4 regions of the Wukongibacter baidiensis genome follow, and region 1 is predicted to be linked to each of the others. Evidence: riboswitches for the same ligand, from Rfam matches in the RefSeq annotation. Region 1 holds a riboswitch; each other region holds the start of a gene.
The links. Region 1 has a riboswitch for cyclic di-GMP ahead of R9X47_RS10655 (methyl-accepting chemotaxis protein). Riboswitches for the same ligand answer to the same signal wherever they lie in the genome.

Region 1 (5,400 bases):
ACAAGTGTATAGGATGTGGAAACTGCGCTACTATCTGTCCTGATGTTGTAATATCAGTTGAAAGAGAAATAGAGAAGTAAGATATTTAGATATCGAGGAGGGAGATATAGATATGGCTAAGATATTGATGAAAGGTAATGAAGCCATTGGTGCAGCAGCTATAAAGGCTGGTTGTAAGTTTTTCTTTGGCTATCCAATAACACCACAAAATGAGCTTCCAGAGTTTATGGCTAGAGAATTTGGAAAGCATGGTGGAACATTCGTTCAAGCTGAGAGTGAAGTTGCAGCTATTAACATGGTTTATGGAGCAGCAGGAGCAGGTGCAAGAGTTATGACTTCTTCATCTTCACCAGGGATCGCTCTAAAGCAAGAGGGTATATCATATATAGCAGGTGCAGAACTTCCATGTGTTATTGTAAACATAGTAAGAGGAGGTCCTGGACTAGGTGGTATCCAACCAGCTCAGTCTGACTACAATCAGTCAACAAGAGGTGGAGGAAACGGAGACTATAAATTAATCGTTTATGCTCCAGCAAATCTTCAAGAGGCTGTTGACTTAACTATGGAAGCATTTGATGTTGCAGACTACTACAGAAACCCAGTTATGGTTGTTGGTGATGGTATGATTGGACAGATGATGGAGCCAATCGAATTCAAGGAGCCTAAGAAGAGAGATCTTCCAGCTAAGGATTGGGCTACAGATGGAACAAAGGGTAAGAGAAAGCCAAACATTATCAACTCACTTAGACTTGACCCAGAAGCATTAGAAGAATTAAATCATGAAATTCAAAATAAATTAAGAGAAATTGAAAAGAACGAAGTTAGATATGAAATGTACAACATGGAAAATCCAGACTTAGTATTATGTGCATACGGTACTACTTCAAGAATAGTTAAGAATGCTATTGAATTACTAAAGGCTGAAGGAATAAATGCAGGTTTAATAAGACCTATAACTTTATGGCCATTCCCACATAAGGCATTTGATGAAATACCTGAAAGCGCAAAGGGTATCTTAACAGTTGAAATGAGCTGTGGACAAATGCTTGACGACGTAAAGATTGCTAACAACGGTAGATTACCAGTAGGCTTCTACGGTAGAGTTGGTGGAATGATTCCATCTCCACAAGAAATCGTTGATAAGGCTAAAGAAATGTTAGGGGGTGCTAAGTAATGGCTGTTGTATTCAAAAGAACAGAAGGGTTAACTGAAACTCCTTTCCATTATTGCCCTGGATGTACTCATGGAGTTGTCCACAGACTAGTTGGAGAGGTATTAGAAGAGCTTGGAGTATTAGGAAAGTCAATTGGTGTTGCACCTGTTGGATGTTCAGTTTTAGCATATGATTACTTTAATTGTGATATGCATGAAGCTGCTCATGGTCGTGCACCTGCAGTTGGAACTGGTATAAAGAGAGTACATCCTGATAGCGTTGTATTTACTTACCAAGGAGACGGTGACTTAGCGTCTATAGGTACTGCTGAAATAATTCATGCGGCACATAGAAGTGAAAACATGACTACAATATTCGTAAATAATGCAATATATGGTATGACAGGTGGACAAATGGCTCCAACTACATTACCAGGACAAAAAGCTACAACTTCACCTTATGGTAGAGATACTAAAACTACAGGTATGCCTCTTAAGGTATCTGAAATGCTTGCAACTATTCCAGGTGCTACTTTCGTAGAAAGAACATCTGTGCATAATGCAGCAAACATAAGAAAGACTAAGAAAGCTATAAAGAAAGCCTTTGAGCATCAATTAGCTGGTAAAGGTTTCTCAATAGTAGAAATATTATCTACATGCCCTACTAACTGGGGATTAACTCCAGTAGAATCTCTTAAGTGGTTAGAAGATAACATGATTCCATACTATCCACTTGGAAATTTCCGTACCCCAGAGGAGGCTGAGTAATATGACAACTGAAAGAGTGATTTGTGCAGGATTCGGTGGCCAGGGAGTTATGTCGATGGGACAGTTACTTTCATATGCTGGAATGATTGAAGAAAAGCATGTATCATGGTTACCTTCTTATGGACCTGAAATGCGTGGAGGTACAGCTAACTGTAACGTAACTGTATCAGATACTCCAATAGGTTCTCCAATCATAGCTCATAATGCTACAGCAGCTATAGTTATGAATCTACCATCATTAATAAAATTCGAATCAGAATTACAAGCTGATGGAATGGTTCTAATAAATAGCTCACTAATAGATAGAAAACCTGAAAGACAAGATGTAAAGGCTTACTGTATCCCAGCTAATGAAATAGCTGTGGAAATTGGTAACAGTAAAGTTGCTAATATGGTAATGCTAGGAGCATACTTAGAACTTACAAAGGTTGTTAAGGTTGAAACTGTTATAGAAGCTTTAAGAAAGGTATTTGGACCTTCTAAAGAGCACTTAATTCCATTAAACCAAGAGGCCCTTCAAAGAGGAGCAGAAGCTGTAAAAGCATAATAATATTAAGATTTGACTTTAAAGCAGGCATATATTGCCTGCTTTTTGCGTTGTAAAATGAATATTATGTAGAATTATAGCTGCTAAACATCAAGACTATAGAATAGTTTCTGGGAAGTGGTACTTTAAACCTAGGGATTAGGACTTTAGACCTAATTTTTCTGAAAGGTATGTAATCGTGGTTATCCAGAAGGAAAAAAAGAGTATGTGTCGAAATTTTAATATAGTATCATATTTATGGCCATTTATATGTTTTTTTAGAAAATGACGTCAAGTATCGAAAAATATGGTATAATTTTAAGGGAAATAGTAATACAAAAGTTCATTGATAATAAAAAAAAAATCAAGAGATTTGAGAAGGGCACATCTATCGAAAGATAGGGTCGCAAAGCTATGGGTCTAAGGAATAATACGTTCTATGATCGCCAGGTTGCCAAAATATATATTTGATATAGTTGTGATAAAAATTTTACATGACACTATATGAATATCAAGGCATCCGTTTTATTATGGATGCCTTAATTTATATAAAAAAGTCTTTAATGGCGATTTTCAAAGTAGACTTTGTTGAAATACACAACAGAAATTATAATTTGTAAGGGATTTATAATTTCCTATGTGTTAAAAAAATAGATTGCCTGTATAGGCACGCTAAGGGGCAACTCTAGGCTCTAAAGTGAAAATATAATATGGGATTGGGACGCAGAGTTACATGTAGTAGATGGTATTATTATGTTTATAAGTTATGGAGGTAGGTGGAACATGCTAAAGAAGATGAAGGCAAAAAAGAAGCTAAGCCTAAAGAAGGTAAACTTCAAGAAAAAGCCGAAGAAAACGAAAACTGAAAAGAAAGTGACACCAGAAAAGAAGATGAACTTTAGCAAAAAATCGAAGAAAGTGAAAAACAACAATCTAAGTATCAAGGCAAAACTAATGATATTTTCCTTGATTCTAAGTGTAGTTCCAATCTTAATAGTTGGAGGATTTTCCTACACTCGCTTCCACAGCACAATAGAAAAAAAGGTAGGTGGGCTTACGGAGCAACTATCAACACAAAATGCACTCATACTAGATTCAAAGCTAGAAGATATCGAAAAGGCAGCAATGCTTGTAAAATCAGATCGAGAGCTTCAAAAGGTTTTAGCCACAAGAAACTATGCTAATCAACATGAAAAGTTAAAAGATACAAAAAAAGTAGAGCAGGTACTATGGAATGTAATCCTATCAACTCCAGATATAAGATCGATAACTGTTCTTAGACTTAACGGAGAGGTAATAAGTGCTGGAAACAATAAGGATGTAGCAGAGTTTTTAAAGGATGGAAAATTTACTAAGACTGATTTATTCAAAGATGTGAGCAATTCAAAAAATCAAGTTTTCTGGACACCTGGTTTATTAGGGCATTACGACAAGATACATGCCATGAGAGAGGTTTCAGATTACTATAACATTAGAGCAGGGATTGTAATCCTAGAAATCGAGACAAAAACCGTTGAAAAATTATTTAGTAATATAAATATGGGTGAAGGATCAGAACTATTAATAGCTGGCAAAGATGGAACTATCATCTATGGTGAAGAAGGCGTAGCAGAAGAAAAGGCAGAACCAGCTGCTGAAGGTGAAGAGGCAAAAGAAGCTGCCGAGGAATCAAGCGAAACACAAACAAAGGTTGTGGATGAAGAAGATGCAGAAATGAATAATATCTTCACAGCTAATATACCTGAAGATTCACAATCTGGATCATTTCTTCAAGATGATGGACTAGTGGCATATAGTAAATGTGCGAATGGATGGACGATCCTATCGGTTATCCCAATGAAGTCACTAATGGGTGATGTAAATCAAGTAGGTCAAATGACTATAACTATCGCTATTGTATGTGTTATAGTATCAGTACTTCTATCCATATACATAACATTTAGCATAACAAATCCTCTTAAGAAAATAATGGGACTTATGACTAAAGTTCAAGAAGGAGATTTAACAGTTAAATCAGACCTTGTTGGAAAGAATGAAATTGGAAGGCTATCTACTGGATTTAATCACATGATAGATAGCATGAGAAACCTAATAAAAGATACCAACGCAACCTTTAAGTCTGTTGAGAACAGTACAAAGAATGTGGACGATATTGCAGAGCAATACACAATGGTATCTGAACAAGTAGCTGTATCAGTTGGAGAAATTGCCAACGGAGCTTCAGAGCAGGCTAGAAGCGCTGAGGATGCTACAAATACAATGAGCCAGCTGTCAAACAGAATAGACAATATGGTTCATAGTATAAAGGTAGTACATGAGGCAACAGATAAGACTAAAGAAATAAGCAATAACGCTACAAATACAGTTAAGAGCCTTTATGAAAAAACTGAAGAATATGCTCAGATATCTGGAGCAACTAAAGAAACCATTACACAGCTGAAGGACAGCGTGTCCGAAATAATCAACATAGTTGACCTTATAAAGAGCATAAGTGATCAGACAAATCTTTTGGCACTAAATGCAGCCATCGAAGCAGCAAGATCAGGAGAGGCTGGTAAGGGCTTTGCCGTTGTTGCCGATGAAATAAGAAAACTAGCTGAGCAATCAAAGGATGCAACAAATAAAATAACTGACTTAGCAAATGAAATAAACACAGACGTTACAAGCACTGTTCAATCAGTTGAAGCAGGAGAAAAGATTTTCGGAGAGCAGCACCTTGCAGTATTCGACACAGATTCAGCCTTCAAGAATATCATAGACTCCGTTGAATCCATTGTTCAGGAAGTAAATGAAGTAGGTAAAGCAGTAGAAGACATAACAGAGTACAAAAATATGACCATAGATGCAGTGGAAAGCATAGCCGCAGTTACAGAGGAGTCAGCAGCAGGAACAGAAGAAGTTATGGCTTCAACTCAGCAACAAGCAAGCTCCTCACAACAACTAAGGGATATATC
Region 2 (5,400 bases), 2.8 Mb from region 1:
ACCCATATGTTCAGACTAGCAGTATAATGCCCCAAAAGAGAAATCCATCATCCCTTGAGCATTGCAGGCCAATGGTTGGTAGAGCAATAACGGAGGCAAAGGCTGCATTTGACGTATTATATAACACACCATATGGAGACATAGTCGATTCTGAGGAGGAGCTGCAGCCCCATTTATATAACTCAATTGACATTCTGAGAAAAGTGCTAAAAATAATGAGTAATGTTCTAGTTACATTGAAGGTGAATAAGGGTGTACTTTTTAAAAGAGCCCATGAAAGATTCATTACTTCTACAGAACTTGCAGATACTCTAGTTAGAGAAAAGGGATTATCATTTAGGCAAAGTCACCATATAACAAAGGAAATTGTAAGATACATCTATGAAAATGATTTGTCTACTGAAGATATAGATGAGGATATAGTGAAAGAAATAGGAAAGAGAATTGTCGGTCGAGATATTGACATTGATAAAAATACCATAAAAACCGCATTAGATCCTGTTAACTTTGTGAAGATAAGGGACAAAACAGGAGGCCCAGCACCAAAGGAAACAAAGAGAATGTATGAGAGAAGAGTAGAAGTATTTAAAGAAGATTTAGCTGCATATAAGGATTATTGTAAAAAGCTAAGCACGATAAAGGATATCCTAGAAGAAAATGTTGATAAGTATATCGATTAACATACGTTCTTTTCGATGGGGGGGATACAATGGGATGTTCAGTAGGAATTGATATTGGTGGTACAAATATAAAATATGTTCTTATGAATAGTAAAAGAGAACTCATTCATAGTGATTTGATAAAAACCGATGACTACATGAAAAATGTATTTGAAATAATAGATCTGTGCCTACAAAAGGCGGAGAATAATATAAGTAAAATAGGTATTGGTATACCTGGAACAGTAGATCATAACAATGGAATCATTATTGATTCACCTGCACTAAATTGTAGTGACGTTAATATTAAAGAGATAATAAACAGCAGATATGACATTACTGTGGAGCTAGATAATGATGTGAACTGCTGGGCCCTTGCTGAGCTTGAAATAGGGGCATGTAAGAATAATAATAACTTTGTGATGATTACCTTAGGTACAGGCATAGGATCATCGGTTATAATATCTCGAGAAATATACAGAGGATATCAAAATCTTGCCGGTGAAATTGGTTATTTCACACTTGATAAAGAAGCATACAATAGTCAAAACTCAAACTTACAATTTGGCTATTTTGAAAAAATAGCTTCTCCATTAGGAATAGAGAGTAGATATTTTGAAGACTTTGGAGAGAAAAAGACGGCTAAGGAGATCATAGAGCTTTATGCGAGGGGAGAGAAAAGCGCTAAATTAATTGTTGAAAATGCCTTTGACTATATTGGCCTAGGCATAAATAATATCATCTGCTTGTTGTCGCCGGAGAAAATTATAATAGGAGGTGGGATGTCAAAAGCGGGAAGCCTATTAACGAAAGCTCTTAAGGATAGGGTAGAGAAAATATGCCCTTATCCGAGAATTATTGAAATCAGTAAGACCGGCCAATATGGTGGGGCGATAGGCAGTACATTATTATAAAGAGAATGAGGGGGAGAAACAAATATGTCTAAAAAAATAATTTCATTACTTTTAGTATTAATGATGGTATCTAGTCTATTTGTAGGATGTGGAAGCAAGAGCACTAATGAGCAAAGTGCAGGAAGTGAAGTGGAAACTAATGAGCAAGCTAATGAAAAAGAAGTTGTAGAGATCGAATACTGGCAATACTTCTATGAGACAAAGATAAAACTAATGGATGAATTAATTGCAGAATTTGAAGCTAAGAACCCAGGTATAAAGGTTGTTCATAAACATTTCCCGTATGATTCTTATCAACAAAAGGTAGCAGCAGCTATTGCAACAAACACAGGCCCAGATATTATAAACCTCTATTATGGTTGGGTTCCTAAGTATGTAAAGTCCGGTGTACTTCAAGAACTACCTCAAGATGTATTTTCTCATGACATGATTGAAAATGATTTTGCAAAAATGGTAAGCATAAATAAGATTGATAATAAGTACTACACAATACCTATAGCTGTAAGAACTCTAGCATTATTCTGGAACAAGGATTTAGTAGCTAAGGGTGGCTTTGATTCAGAAAATATACCAACCGATTTTGATAAGCTTTTAGATATGGCAGAAAAATTAACAATAAGAGAAAACGGTGAGTATGTTCAGGAAGGACTAACCTTCCATCCAGAAGGACAGCTTCATCATGTATTTAGACCATTGTTACTTGAATTATTTGGGCAATCACCACTTTCTCAGGATAACAGAAAGGTTCAATGGAATGGTTCAGAAAACGGTTATAAAGCATTCGAATACTTGATGGATATGGCTACTAAAAGAAAAGTTGGGGAACCAGATTTTATGACGGATGACGTTACAGCATTCTTAAGTGGGAAGGCAGCATTCCATATCGACGGTTCCTACAGGCTTGGTACCTTAGCTAAGAAAGCTGAAGGTTTAAACTGGGGAGTTACCGAAATACCTTCACTTAATGGAAAGCAGTTAACGGCTGGTTCATTCTGGACAAATGGAATTACAAAAAATGCAACGGATAAAAAATTAGAGGCATCTGTTAAATTCCTTCAGTACCTAAGTTCAGCGGAAGTAATGAAGAGGTGGACAGAAGAAATTGGTGAAATAGGAGCTAGAGTTGAGTTTGCTGAGAATGAAGAGTTATTGTCAAATAAAAATATAGCACCATTTATAAAGCAGTTACCTAATTCAACAGCATACTTCTATGTAGACGAAAGTGCAGACAGAAAAGCACTTATCGATGCAATAGATAGAGTTTTAATTGAAGGAATGGATCCTAGAGAATCGCTTGATATAGCAGTTGAAGAGGTACAAAAAATATTGGATGATTATTGGAACAACTAGAACTAGAATTAAGATAGTGGAGCCATTGTGCTCTGCTATTTTTATGTTTCTAAGAAAATACACGTATAAGTTTATATTCGTTAAAGAAGAAATAAGAGGAAACTCATGAACTAACCTTAAATTAGTAGGATACTGACCCGAATACCATATACATAGTGTTATACTCCAAAATTATACATATTGCTTTAAATATATAAAGAAATTAACTGTTGCAATTGCATAGAACTACAGAATATGATATAATATAACATGAAATAGTATAAAATACAAAATTTAGCAAATGGCACACTTGTCGAAAGGCAGGGTCGCAAAGCTATGGGTCTAAGGGAAGGATTATTCCTACGATTGCCAGGTTGCCTGAATACTTTACTTATGACAGATAGGCAACTACATTATAATGTAGTTGCTTTTTTTATAACACATAGGAAATTATAAACCCTTTTAGGCTGTAGATAGGTATAATTTCCGTGATGTGTTTCAACAAAGTCAACCGTGAGAATATTTATAAAAGACTTTGTTCAAATAGGGTTTATCTAGAAAAGTATCAAATTGTCAAGAAGCTTACTAACAATAAGATACTATTTTTTCAAAAAGCAATATGGAGTCTCTAACCCTATTGTGTCTATGTTAGTAAAATGGTTTCCGGAAAAGAGTATAATATCCTAGTTATAGATCTGTGACTTTCACAAAAAAGAAATGGAGGTACAGAAATGTATAAAATAGATATTGATTCAGAGAAGATGGAGTTGAAAGTAACTATTTCAGGAACATTTAAAAATGAAGATTTATCAGAACTTTTCGATAGTCTAGAAAAACATATCGAGAAAATTGATCTTAGAAAATATACTTTGATTTTTGATGCTAAAGATCATGAGCCTGCATCATCAAATTCGATGCCCCTACAAGTAAAAGCCCTTAAGCTCCTTACTTTGAATAGGGATTTGCTTAATATATTTACTGCATGTGAAGTATAATAATATTGGCAATAATACATAGGGATATTAGGTCGAAGCAACAGCAAAGAGATTTACTTTTGCCATCGGCTTAAGAGCTTCAAATAAGTTTTATGCTATATGATTTAGATAATTCCTCCCCCATAACATATAAAAAAGCCAAAGACTCAAAGGGAACCCAAACCTTTGAGTCTTTGGCTTTTTTGCTAGACCTCGATGTTAATCCACTTTCTTGACTTGAATCTATAATAAAATAGTATTGCAGGAATCAAAAATGCCAGATTAGAAGTAATAAATACCCCGATGATTCCTAAGTTAGTAAACTTAACTAAAAGGTATGTTAGTGGGACAAATATTCCCCAGACTCTAAAGATGGTTATATACATTACCATCTTTGTATCACCAGCGCCCCTCAGGGCTGCAGAATAGATAATCATAGCGGCTAGTACACATTGTTGTACTGCGGCTATTCTCATTGGAATAATAGCTGTATTTATAGTAGTTATATCACTAACGAATATACTAACCAACGCTCTAGGAAAGGTAAAAAATATCATTCCTAAAGATAATCCCATGAGTGATCCTAATAATGCTGCCATATTTCCACTCTTAACAGCCATTTCTTCTTCTTTGGCTCCTAAATTTTGACCAACTAGTGTAGTGGCTGCTATAGAAATACCAAAGGCAGGCATGAAAGAAATAGACTCTATTCTTATTATCATGTTAAAGATTGCATGACTTACTTCTCCTAGGGAAACTATAATAAAATTTAAGGCTATAAACGAAGTTTGCATAAAAAACTGTTCTACAGCAGCAGACCAGCCTATTCTAGCAATTCTATTAACCATTTTGATCTTAAGTCTTAAATCATGAACTCTTAGTCTGATTTTTCTTTTACCACCAAAGGTTATTATCAATAAAAAAATGGCACCTAAAGCTCTAGACAATGTAGTTGATAGTGCTGCACCTGCTATACCCATTTCAGGAAATATACCTACACCATAAATTAGAAGCCAGTTACCTAATATGTTAAGTAGATTTACAGCACCATTAACATACATGGGAGTTTTAGTATCACCTGCACCTCTTAATGCACTTGATATAGAGAATGTAATAAGCATAAAAAATTGACTATATATAACTATCCTTAAATAATCAATTCCAAGGTTTATTACATTGCTATTTGCCGGAAATAATCTTATGAATTTTTCATGAAAAATAACCATTATTGAAACTAAGAAGATTCCAACAAAGGTATTTAGTAATAGAGATTGTCCTGCTCCCTCGTTGGCTTCATTATATTCCCGTGCACCTATATGCCTAGCAACTATGGCTGTGGTTCCAGCATTGAAGGCTGAAAATATAAAGATTATAGGAAAGATTATCTGGTTAGCAAGGGACATAGCTGAGATACCAGCAGCTTCCAGATACCTTCCAATCATCACTGTATCGGCGATACCAACTAAAGTAGTTAAAAGCATTTCTATCATTGAGGGAATGGCTAAAGATGAAATCCGCTTCAAA
Region 3 (5,400 bases), 1.2 Mb from region 1:
AATACTTTTATCGAGTGTAATTTTTCTTCCAATAATAGGTATGATGATTAATGCTGCATAAGGAAATTCGGTGTGATAGAAGAGTTATAGAGAGAATAGTGCAGGAGTTAAGAGATGAAGCTTCATATTTGTAAGAAATAATAAAATATATTATATAATTAAAAGCTAAAAAGACATCATTATAGATAATGTTCAGGTTATCCTGTACTTTCTATAATGATGTCCTTTATTATAATAGAATGGTTTGCTCTATCATAAAGTTTTACCTATTTAGACTGTTCCTCAAATCTCTTCTTAAATAAAACCATGCAATCGTCAAGCTGTGTTTGACCGAGTGCTATATCTTCTGCCATGGTTTGACATGATGGAGAGCCACAAGCGCCGCAGTCAAGCTTTGGTAATTGCATTTTGATCTTCATACATTCAGACATTTTTTTCATGGCCTCAACAACATCACTTCCAAAGACATTATTCTTTATAGGAGTTATTTCTTCATTTAAAGCTATTTCATCGTCATTTAAATCGTAGTCTTGGCTTTGAGGAATAGATAGATGCTTTTCAGATAATCTTCGTATTCTATTTTTGGCAATAAATGGACTTTCAATGGCCAGAACTCCTCCAACGCAACCATTTGTACATGAAAGGAGTTCAGCAAACCTAATTCCAGTTAATCTTCCATCCTCTATATCATCTAGAATGTTAATCACATTCTCTATACCATCAACACATATATAGTCTTCGATTCCAAGGGCTGAGGTCTCTCCACCAGCCTTAGCCCAACCAATACCCTTTCCAGAAAGATAATAAGGTAAAGGCTCTAAGGATGACTCGAGATTTCTAACTATAAATGGATGTATTTCTTTAAAAGATATAACTCCATCAACGGAAGACATCTTTGAGCCTATTGGATTTTTTACACTAGTTACCTTAGATGGACATGGACTAATAAAAAATACACCGATGTCAGAAGGTGAAAGGCCAAGCTTTTTACATGCCTCTTTTCTTGCTATAGTAGCTGCTATCTCCATAGGTGATTCTATAGGGAGTATATGATTAATCAAGTTAGGAAATCTTACTCTTATAAGCCTTACAATAACTGGACATGAAGAAGATAGTAGTGGCTGTATATCACTGGTTTCAATTATTTTTTTTGTATATTCTGTATAGATGTCAGCGGCTCTTGTTACTTCAAACACTTCATCAAAACCCACGGCTTTTAAGGCAGCTAATATTTTACCAGGTTTATTTTTACTTCCAAATTGGGAATAAAAACTTGGTGCTGGTAGAGCAATTTTATATTTATATGGTTCTATATTATCAATAGAATCCGAAACGCTATCTTTGGCGTGTTCAGGACATTTTCTTATGCATTCTCCGCAATCGATACATTTAACTCCTGTTATTCTCGCTTTTCCATTTCTAACTCTAATAGCCTGAGTTGGACACTTTCTAATACAGTTAGTACATCCAATACATATATCATCTTTTAAAACCACAGAATGAAAATTACTGCTCATAATAGACCCTCCGTTTTCGTAAGAAAGATATATTTTGCATTATATTCTATTATCAATTAATCAAATATATACAATACAATAAATATTTTACATTCAAAGACTTGATAGCTAACCTATATGATGATGTTAAATATCCAGAACGTAATAGATTTTTCGTAACTTATATAATTAATAAATTTATTTTTTTAAAGCACCTATAAATTATTGTAACATACTTAATAATCTTAAGCATGTGAAAATTCTATTATTTTTATAAGTTTTCTAAATTTTGTTTAAAAGATAAAGGGGACATCGTAATTAGCTTCTATAGAGAAGTATATATAAGTGGTTATAACCAAATTGATATATACGACAAAATATGATATCATATTACAATATGTGATAAAAAATTATATGATTAGAAAGTGGCACACCTGTCGAAAGGCAGGGTCGCAAAGCCATGGGTCTAAGGGAAAAAAGTTCCTATGATTGCCAGGTTGCCTAAATATTATAGTATGCTATTGAGGCAACTGCATTTGTGTAGTTGTCTTTTTCTATAGAATTTACAGTGTATGATGAGCTAGGATTAGTAATATTAGTGAAGCGGAGGAGTTGGAGTGGATAAGAGATTTACAAAAACAATAGAAATGCCTGATAGTACACTGAATTTAAAATCTCCATCACAACTAAATCTAGAATATAGATTGTTAGACGCTATGGATGAAGAACTAATTTTAGATGCTGCCGAGTGTCTTTCTGAAACCCTTGTGGAGACAGATAGTTGCAGAGGAAAAATAAGCGAACCTATGGTAAATGCCTTGGGATTATCCAAAAGAGATATGTTCGAATTTGCTTTAAAATGTATTAGAGATTTGGTTGTTCATGAGTTATCATTTGTTGCTTTGGATAAAAAAACTAATAGAGTAGTTGCTGTAGTTGTAAGTGAAAATTTTGATCCCGAGAAAAAGAACTTTAGTTTTAAAGGGAGTTTAGCACCTATGAATGACATTGTAGATTTCCTAGCTGAAATTGACAATAGGTTTCTTAATACAGTTCAGTTTAAAACCGGATGCATGGCGGAAAAAAATGAATATGTGCAAGTATTTATGTGTGGCTCTAGGTTGGCTAAGTTCAGAGGATATGTTATTGCAAAGCTAATAAAATTGATTATGGATAGAGCAAGGAAGAATGGATATAAGGGAATATTCGCTAAGACAACAACATCTGGATATGCTAAAATTTTTACGGAATATCATAATTTTCACTTAGTCTATGACAAAGAAAACAAGCCCATACTTAAAACATTCTCAAGTGTTGAAGCCTTAAAAAAAATACCTCCAGAGATATCAGAAGACTGTAGGATTTTTTATAGGGCTTTGGGAAACGATCGAACTCTTTTATAGTAAAATAAGAATGCTGAATACCAGATATAAACCCCTTTTAATAGATACATTTATGTGGCTTAAAAATATCTATTAAAAGGGGCTTTTTTATAAATTAAAGAGTTAAAAAATAATATGGGCTCTGCCTGGAAGCAGTAGCCCTATTGTAGAGGTAATGCTAAAGATTTTTCTATTTTAAGAGAGGATTATGATTAGCATTTCTTATAAGTATATACTACATGAGTAATGTTAACTAAAGATTAATACAATGTTAAATCTATGAAAAGTGTAGTTTCGTGGGGTAAATAAATGATTTTTTCAAAAAAACGGGATGGAGTGATAGAGATTCCAGTGAAAACTTTAATTTATACACATCAAAAATCCTAAGAAACATCAGATATTTTGATAAGTTTAACTAGGAACTCTCTATATATGGTAAAATATTATTGAGTTTGATGCACTCGGAACCTACGTAGTTAAATATGGAGGATAGATAATGTTTAAAAGTATATTTAATAAGCTTTTGATTACTAATCTAATTATTATAGTTTGCATAATTTCAATTTTGTCCCTTATTCTATCGGCAGTTTACAGAGTACATATCTTTAATGAAAAAGAAGAGTCACTTAACTTTGTAGCAATAAAGGTTCAAGAGGTCGTTAATGACTTTAATAATAAAGATCTTTCTAAAAAGGAACTAGAAGCCTATTTGAATTCCTTAGGATATATTACTGATTCAAGCATCTATCTATTAAAATTAAATAAAGAGAGCTTAGAAAACCCAGAAAGCCTAGAGCAAGCAAATGAATTTATGGAAGGATATCTAATAGATGATTTGAAAAAAATACTTGATGATAATGTAGTTTTTAGGAAAAAGCACTATTCTAAAGAATTGGATACCTTTCTTGTTTTTCTAGGGGTACCATTAAAAGTGAATTCAGAAATAAGTGGAACGATTTTAATTTTCTCACCTGTAAATCAAATAACGAGTAATATTACTAGGATGAATCTAATTATCTGGTCTACGGCACTTATAGCTATGATATTGAGTGGAATTTTCATTTATATTAACTCCCTAAGAATATCTAGGCCAATTAAAAGAATCGACGCTGCGGCTAAAAAGATTGCTTCTGGTGAAGAGACAGAGGATTTAGTAGTTAGTTCTCAGGATGAGATTGGGCAACTGGCACTTACATTTAATTATATGAAAAATAAACTTTCTGAAATTGAAAGCATGCGACGGGAGTTTATAGCCAATGTATCCCATGACTTAAAAACCCCGCTTACTTCGATAAATGGCTTTATAGAGGGAATGATTGATGGAGTCATAGGACCTGATGAATACAATGAGAGTTTTAAGATCATTAAAGATGAAACCTCGAGACTTATGAAGTTGACTAACGATATTTTACAGCTATCTAAAATTCAATCAGGGGCTTTGAGATTATTAAAGGAAGATCTGCATCTAAGAAATTTACTAGAAGATATTGCAAGTAGCGCGGTTATGGGGTTAAATGATAAAGAAGCTTCAATTGATATAAACTGTGATAATGACTTAATGTTATATGCTGACAAAGATAGATTAAAGCAGATATTGATAAATCTTATTAGTAATTCTATCAAGTACTCACTAGATAAGGTAAATATAATAATTTCTGTTATTGATAAAGAAAAGTATGTAGAATTCAAAATTATAGATAATGGGATAGGCATAGATGAGGAGAATTTAAAGCTAATATTTGAGAAGTTCTATAGAGTAGATAAATCACGTTACTCTAAAACAGGAGGTACTGGCCTCGGATTAAGTATTGTGAAAAACCTTATTGAGCTTCATGAAGGAAAAATTGATGTAAGTAGCGAGGTAGGAAAAGGTACAGAAATAAGCTTTACAATACCAAAATAAGCTCAAATCTATTATAGATAAACAACATTAAGATTCAAAATAAATTTCTGTGAAAATAATGAATGCTTCTACATTTTTTCACAAAAATTTATTAAACCTTGAAGTTGATTATCTCTATAAGCATTGAGATGTTTCACAGGATAGAGTAACATATTAAATAACATGACGAAAGGAGTTGCCTATGAAAAGTGTCATTAAACTTATTTCAATAGGAATTCTGTTATTTATACTAGTTGGCTGCGGAGAAAGTGATTCTGATACAGAAATTGAAGAGCTGATTAATCAAATAGAAAATAATAGTGAAGAAGAAATAACAACCGATATTAAGACGGAAAAATTGGTAAGTGATGAAAATAAAGAAGAGAGTGAACTTGGTACTTCGAATCAGGAGAGCAGTAATACAGAAAAAGAGGCTGAAAAAGTAGTTGGAGAAGAGCCACAAAAGGAGATAAAAAAAGAAGAAGGAATAAAGTCAGAAACTGTAAATCAGGATGAAACAAGTAATACACAGGAGTCTTCCAAAGAAAGCAAGGAACAACCTCAACAACAGGCTGAAGTTATTGCAAAATCTAATAATACTGTAACTAGTAAGGAAAAAGAAGAGATTTTAAATGAAATA
Region 4 (5,400 bases), 2.5 Mb from region 1:
CTTAGAAAATATAAAGGGATTGATATTGCAGGTCCATTTGAAGTAAATGTACCCTGTGTTCACGTTTCCTTAAGGCAACATATAGGCAAACCAGCAAAGCCAATAGTATCGGTCGGAGATAGGGTTTCGAAGGGAGAAATAATCGGAAAAGTCAAAATTGATGAGCTTGGGGCCAATATACATTCCAGCATAGATGGAAAAGTATGTGAGGTATCTGATTGCATAGTCATTAAAAGTGTGAATGATGAGGTGATTCTATGATAAGAACGATAGGATTATTAGAGCTAAACAGCATAGCAAAGGGCATTGAAACGGCTGATTTTATGATAAAGGCAGCAGAAGTAAATCTACTTAGAGCCAATTCGATATGCCCCGGGAAATATATTGTTCTTATCTCAGGGGATGTAGGAGCGGTTAAGGCGTCAATTGAGGTAGGTTTAGAGATTGGCGGAGAATATGTAGTAGATAGACTTGTACTTCCAAGTGTTCACCCGCAATTGATAAATGCAATTAATGGGACTACGGAGATAGATGAATTTAGAGCTCTAGGAGTATTAGAATTTTTTAGTATTGCAGCATCCATCGTATCTGCTGATACCGCTGCCAAGGCTGCATTAGTAGACCTAATTGAGATAAGACTTGGATTTGCTATAGGAGGAAAAGCATTTGTTACATTGACCGGCGATGTAAGTGCCGTAAGAGAAGCAGTTGAGGCAGGAGCTAGGGTTGGGGCAGATACGGGAATGTTAGTTAATAAAGTAGTAATTCCTTCTCCAAGAAAAGAGTTGTTCAATGAGTTGTTATAGGAAGGGAGGGATAATGTGAAAAAACTTGTAACCAAAAGGAATGTTCATGACTTTCTAATAGAGGGTGAAGATAAGTTTTATGTCGATAGTTCAACGATTATAGCTCCGGGAGCTAAAGATATTCTTAGAAATAAGGGAATTGTCATCGTTTATGGAGAGCGTGAAGAAGCTAAAACAAATGAACCTCAAAAGTGTGATGAGGTTAGTAATCTAGATGATGACAAACAGGATGAAAAAGAGTTAAAGATAATAAAGATCATCACAAATCTACTGGCAGATGAATTTAACATTTCTGATGTAGATGAGATTAAAGAAGTGACTTCAAAGGTTTTAAAGAGAATTAATGAATAATTGAATTGCATAATTCTGACTTGGCACAATTGCATAATAAATGTGGTAAAGATCGAAGGCCTTTAAGACTATATGTAGTAGTAGTTTTTTTTAGATGGTAATTATGCAATTTGCTCAAATAATTAAGGAGGAGATATATATGGCAGTTATGAAGGCATTGGGAATGATAGAAACGAAGGGATTGGTAGGTGCTATAGAGGCAGCTGATGCAATGGTTAAGGCAGCAAATGTTACCTTAGTAGGAAAAGAACAGATAGGTGGAGGCTATGTAACAGTAATGGTAAGAGGCGATGTAGGAGCAGTAAAAGCGGCAACAGATGCTGGTGCAGCAGCGGCCGACAGAGTAGGAGAATTAGTATCTATACATGTTATTCCACGGCCTCATATGGAAGTTGAGGGAGTCTTACCGAAAAGCGAGTAAAGATAAGTTATTAGTAAAAAAATAATTGAATTAAGGGGGAGAATTTATGAGCATTAATGAAATTATTGTCTATATTATGGTATTTTTTATGGCTCTTGGTGCCATTGATAAAATATTAGGAAACAAGTATGGTTTAGGTGAGCAGTTTGATGAAGGTATCATGGCAATGGGTTCCCTTGCAGTTGCAATGGTAGGGGTTGTATCTTTAGCACCGGTACTTGCAAATATATTGAAACCAGTTGTAGTACCTCTTTATACGGCTTTAGGAGCTGACCCAGCAATGTTTGCAACAACTCTTTTAGCAAACGATATGGGTGGATATCCCTTAGCTATGGAATTGGCACAAAGCCGTGAAGCAGGACTTTTTGCAGGTTTAATACTGGGTGGTATGATGGGGCCAACTATTGTTTTTACAATTCCTGTAGCCCTTGGAATAATCAAAAAAGAAGATCACCGATTCTTAGCAACTGGTATATTGGCAGGTTTAATAACTATTCCTATTGGATGTTTAGCAGGCGGAATCGCAGCTGGATTCGAACTATCAATGATATTTAGTAATCTGGTACCAATCATCATAGTTTCATTGTTATTAGCATTTGGATTATGGAAAATACCTGAAAAGATGATAAAGGGATTTACTGTATTCGGTAAAGGTGTTGTTGCTGTAATTACTATCGGTTTAGCTGCAATTATTATTGAAACCTTAACGGGAATAGTTGTAATACCAGGTATGGCTCCAGTTTCCGACGGTATAGAGATCGTAGGTTCTATAGCACTAATGTTGGCAGGAGCATTCCCAATGGTGCATTTTATTACAAAGGTATTTAAAAAGCCCCTACTTAAAATGGGTAGATTGCTAGGTATGGGGGATGTTGCAGCTGCAGGTATGGTTGCATCCTTAGCAAATAATATACCTATGTTTGGTTTGATGAAGGATATGGATGACAGAGGAAAGATCATTAATGTTGCCTTTGCAGTAAGTGCTTCATTTGTATTTGGAGATCACCTTGGTTTTACTGCAGGTGTTGCAAAGGATATGATATTCCCAATGGTTGTTGGTAAGTTAATTGCAGGTGTTACAGCAGTAGTTTTGGCAATATTTATAGCTAATAAGTCACTAAAAAATACATCAGAAAGTCATGCAAAATAGAATTAAAATTCTATGGACATGGATATTAGCTGTAAAGGAGGGGGATCAATACTAATGAGCGAGATGAATAAGGAAATTCTAGAAGAAATAATCAAGAGAGTTATCTCAGAACATATAAATCAGAAACAAGACGAGTTTGTTAAGCACGTAGATGAAAGCGGAGTTATTTCAATAAAGACAGATACAGTAAAGCCCGAAAAGTTTGATACGGGTAAAGAGGGAGATGAAGTATATCTAAAGGATGTATTATCATTAGAGGAAAGTCCAAGACTCGGATGTGGAGTAATGGAAATGAAGGAATCATCCTTTGACTGGACACTTAAGTATGATGAGATAGATTACGTTATAGATGGAACCTTGGAAATAATAATAGGAGATAGAAAAGTTGTTGGTAAAAAGGGCGATATACTACTAATTCCTAAAAATACAGCTATTAAATTTAGTACACCTGATTTTTGTAGATTTATCTATGTAGTTTATCCAGCCAACTGGCAGGAACAGTAATTAGTTTGTGAGGATACCGTGTTTATTATGAATATGGTATCTTTTTTTTTGAAAGGAGAAACTTCTAATATAGTACAAAAATAAATTAATTCAGGTTAATCTTATAGGCCTAAATACATGTTGAAAATACCGTAAATATGTAGTAATATAAATCTTAGTAAATAGTGATTTAAAATAGTATGTAGTATATATAAAACTTAATAATGATTACCACGATAATGGCAAACCTATCGAAAGATAGGGACGCAAAGTTATGTGTCTAAGGGGGTAACCCTATGATTGACAGACTGCCCAATGGAAATTAGCATAAATGAGTCTTAGATTAAGTAATTATGATATAACTCATTAATTGTTAGATTACAAGAGGCATCTATGAAATCAATCATAGATGCCTTTAATTATAAAATAAGCATGGATTAAGGTGATTTTATGAGAATTGTATCGTCAAAGCATTTAAAAGTTGGAATGGAATTAGGAAAACAAGTATATGATTCAGATGGAAATATTTTATTACATAGAGGAGTAAAATTAACCGGTGGCTATATAAAAAATCTACTTAAAAAAAATATACCGGCAGTTTACATTGATGATGAAATATCGGCTGGAATTGAGATTGAAGATGCCATTGATCCTGAAGTTAAGATTCAAGCCATTGAAAAAATTAAAAATTTATTCAATACAATGACCCCTAAAAAGCATGAAAAGAATAAAAATGCTTATGTTTCCGATGAGTCATATACTGATGTAAAGGGTATTATAAATCAGATTATGAATAATTTAAGGAAGAATAGCGGTAGTTTATTCAATATGGTAGAAATAATGAGTACTGATTTAGCAACTTATAATCATAGTGTTAACGTTGCGGTATTGTCAATAATGACTGGAAGAGCCATGGGACTTAATGAAAATCAGTTGATAGATCTAGGCATAGCAGGTCTAATGCATGATATAGGATACTCCCATATCCCTTCTGAAATAATAAATAAACCTGGGAAATTGTCAGATGAAGAGTATGAAACTATCAAAAAACATACCGTATATGGATATGGAATGGTTAAAGAGAATATGAATATTTCCGCTATAGTAAAGGCAATAATACTAATGCATCATGAGAGGTTAGATGGAAGTGGATATCCTTTAGGAGTAGAAGGGCGCAAACTTAATAAATTTATTAGAATAGCATCGATATGTGATATGTTTGAAGCATTGACCTCTGATAGAGCCCATAGAGAAAGAATGCAAACCTATAAGGCACTAGAGCTTTTGTCAGCAGAGACAACGGTAAAATTAGATCTAGAAATATATAAACATTTTATAAATAATATTGCAATATTTCCTCAAGGGACAGGTGTAATTCTAAATACTGGTGAGAAGGGAATAGTAGTAGATAATAATAAGGATAATCCAACAAGACCTAAAATCAGGCTTGTATTCAATAAAGAAGGAAGTCTGCATCCCGATGATAAGGTTATAGATCTAATGAAGGAGCTTACTAAATTCGTTGAAGATACATGTGAATTAAGATAATTTTTATATTTGAAAAGTTAAATTATATCAAGAAGGTAGAGCAGTGTTGCTCTACCTTTTATTTATATAAATTTTTGTTAGAAAAAAAATGTATATATAAAGTATTTTTAAAGATCCTATGAATAATAAGAATTATATGATATAATAATAGCATCATATATTAGTACCAGGTAATAATATTAAGCACTAAAAATGTGTAGGAGGATATTTATGAACGTTAAAGATATAAAGGAATTGATATTAACAATTGATAGAACATCTATACAAAATGTAGAAATAGAAGAGAATAGCTTTAAAATAAAAATCTCAAAGTCAGTTATTAAGGAAGACAGAATTTATGAGGTAAAGGAAAAGCCAGAAGTTATAGAAAGACCAGTACAAGAGGAAGTATATGAAAGTAAGGAAGTAGAAACTGAGGATTTATACATAGTAAAATCTCCTATAGTTGGAGTTTTTTATGCTTCACCTAGTCCAGATGCAGATCCATTTGCAAAGGTAGGAGCTCATGTTAAGAAGGATCAGGCACTGTGCATTATTGAAGCCATGAAGATAATGAATGAAATTCAAAGTGAGGTAGATGGTGAGGTTGTAGAAATCCTAGTAGAAAATGAAGATATAGTGGAATATGGTCAGCCATTAAT

Region 2: it holds a riboswitch for cyclic di-GMP, as region 1 does, so the genes downstream of both, R9X47_RS26950 (hypothetical protein) here and R9X47_RS10655 (methyl-accepting chemotaxis protein) in region 1, are expected to answer to the same signal.
Region 3: it holds a riboswitch for cyclic di-GMP, as region 1 does, so the genes downstream of both, R9X47_RS05730 (hypothetical protein) here and R9X47_RS10655 (methyl-accepting chemotaxis protein) in region 1, are expected to answer to the same signal.
Region 4: it holds a riboswitch for cyclic di-GMP, as region 1 does, so the genes downstream of both, R9X47_RS22150 (HD-GYP domain-containing protein) here and R9X47_RS10655 (methyl-accepting chemotaxis protein) in region 1, are expected to answer to the same signal.

What each region holds. Positions count from the first base shown of each region.
Region 1 covers NZ_CP138202.1:2,353,140-2,358,539, reverse strand. Annotated here, with positions in the region: gene R9X47_RS10675 (4Fe-4S binding protein) at 1-80, shown strand, start outside; gene R9X47_RS10670 (3-methyl-2-oxobutanoate dehydrogenase subunit VorB) at 113-1,174, shown strand; gene R9X47_RS10665 (thiamine pyrophosphate-dependent enzyme) at 1,174-1,920, shown strand; gene R9X47_RS10660 (2-oxoacid:acceptor oxidoreductase family protein) at 1,922-2,467, shown strand; cyclic di-GMP riboswitch class I at 2,818-2,905, shown strand; gene R9X47_RS10655 (methyl-accepting chemotaxis protein) at 3,230-5,400, shown strand, end outside.
Region 2 covers NZ_CP138202.1:5,888,932-5,894,331, forward strand. Annotated here, with positions in the region: gene argH (argininosuccinate lyase) at 1-680, shown strand, start outside; gene R9X47_RS26940 (ROK family protein) at 710-1,573, shown strand; gene R9X47_RS26945 (extracellular solute-binding protein) at 1,598-2,923, shown strand; cyclic di-GMP riboswitch class I at 3,196-3,284, shown strand; gene R9X47_RS26950 (hypothetical protein) at 3,634-3,897, shown strand; gene R9X47_RS26955 (MATE family efflux transporter) at 4,083-5,400, opposite strand, start outside.
Region 3 covers NZ_CP138202.1:1,199,453-1,204,852, reverse strand. Annotated here, with positions in the region: gene R9X47_RS05740 (hypothetical protein) at 1-61, shown strand, start outside; gene R9X47_RS05735 ([Fe-Fe] hydrogenase large subunit C-terminal domain-containing protein) at 267-1,517, opposite strand; cyclic di-GMP riboswitch class I at 1,914-2,001, shown strand; gene R9X47_RS05730 (hypothetical protein) at 2,114-2,899, shown strand; gene R9X47_RS05725 (sensor histidine kinase) at 3,375-4,781, shown strand; gene R9X47_RS05720 (hypothetical protein) at 4,963-5,400, shown strand, end outside.
Region 4 covers NZ_CP138202.1:4,893,148-4,898,547, forward strand. Annotated here, with positions in the region: gene R9X47_RS22120 (4Fe-4S dicluster domain-containing protein) at 1-261, shown strand, start outside; gene R9X47_RS22125 (BMC domain-containing protein) at 258-806, shown strand; gene R9X47_RS22130 (hypothetical protein) at 822-1,157, shown strand; gene eutM (ethanolamine utilization microcompartment protein EutM) at 1,297-1,578, shown strand; gene eutH (ethanolamine utilization protein EutH) at 1,625-2,728, shown strand; gene R9X47_RS22145 (cupin domain-containing protein) at 2,783-3,232, shown strand; cyclic di-GMP riboswitch class I at 3,443-3,527, shown strand; gene R9X47_RS22150 (HD-GYP domain-containing protein) at 3,662-4,759, shown strand; gene accB (acetyl-CoA carboxylase biotin carboxyl carrier protein) at 4,970-5,400, shown strand, end outside.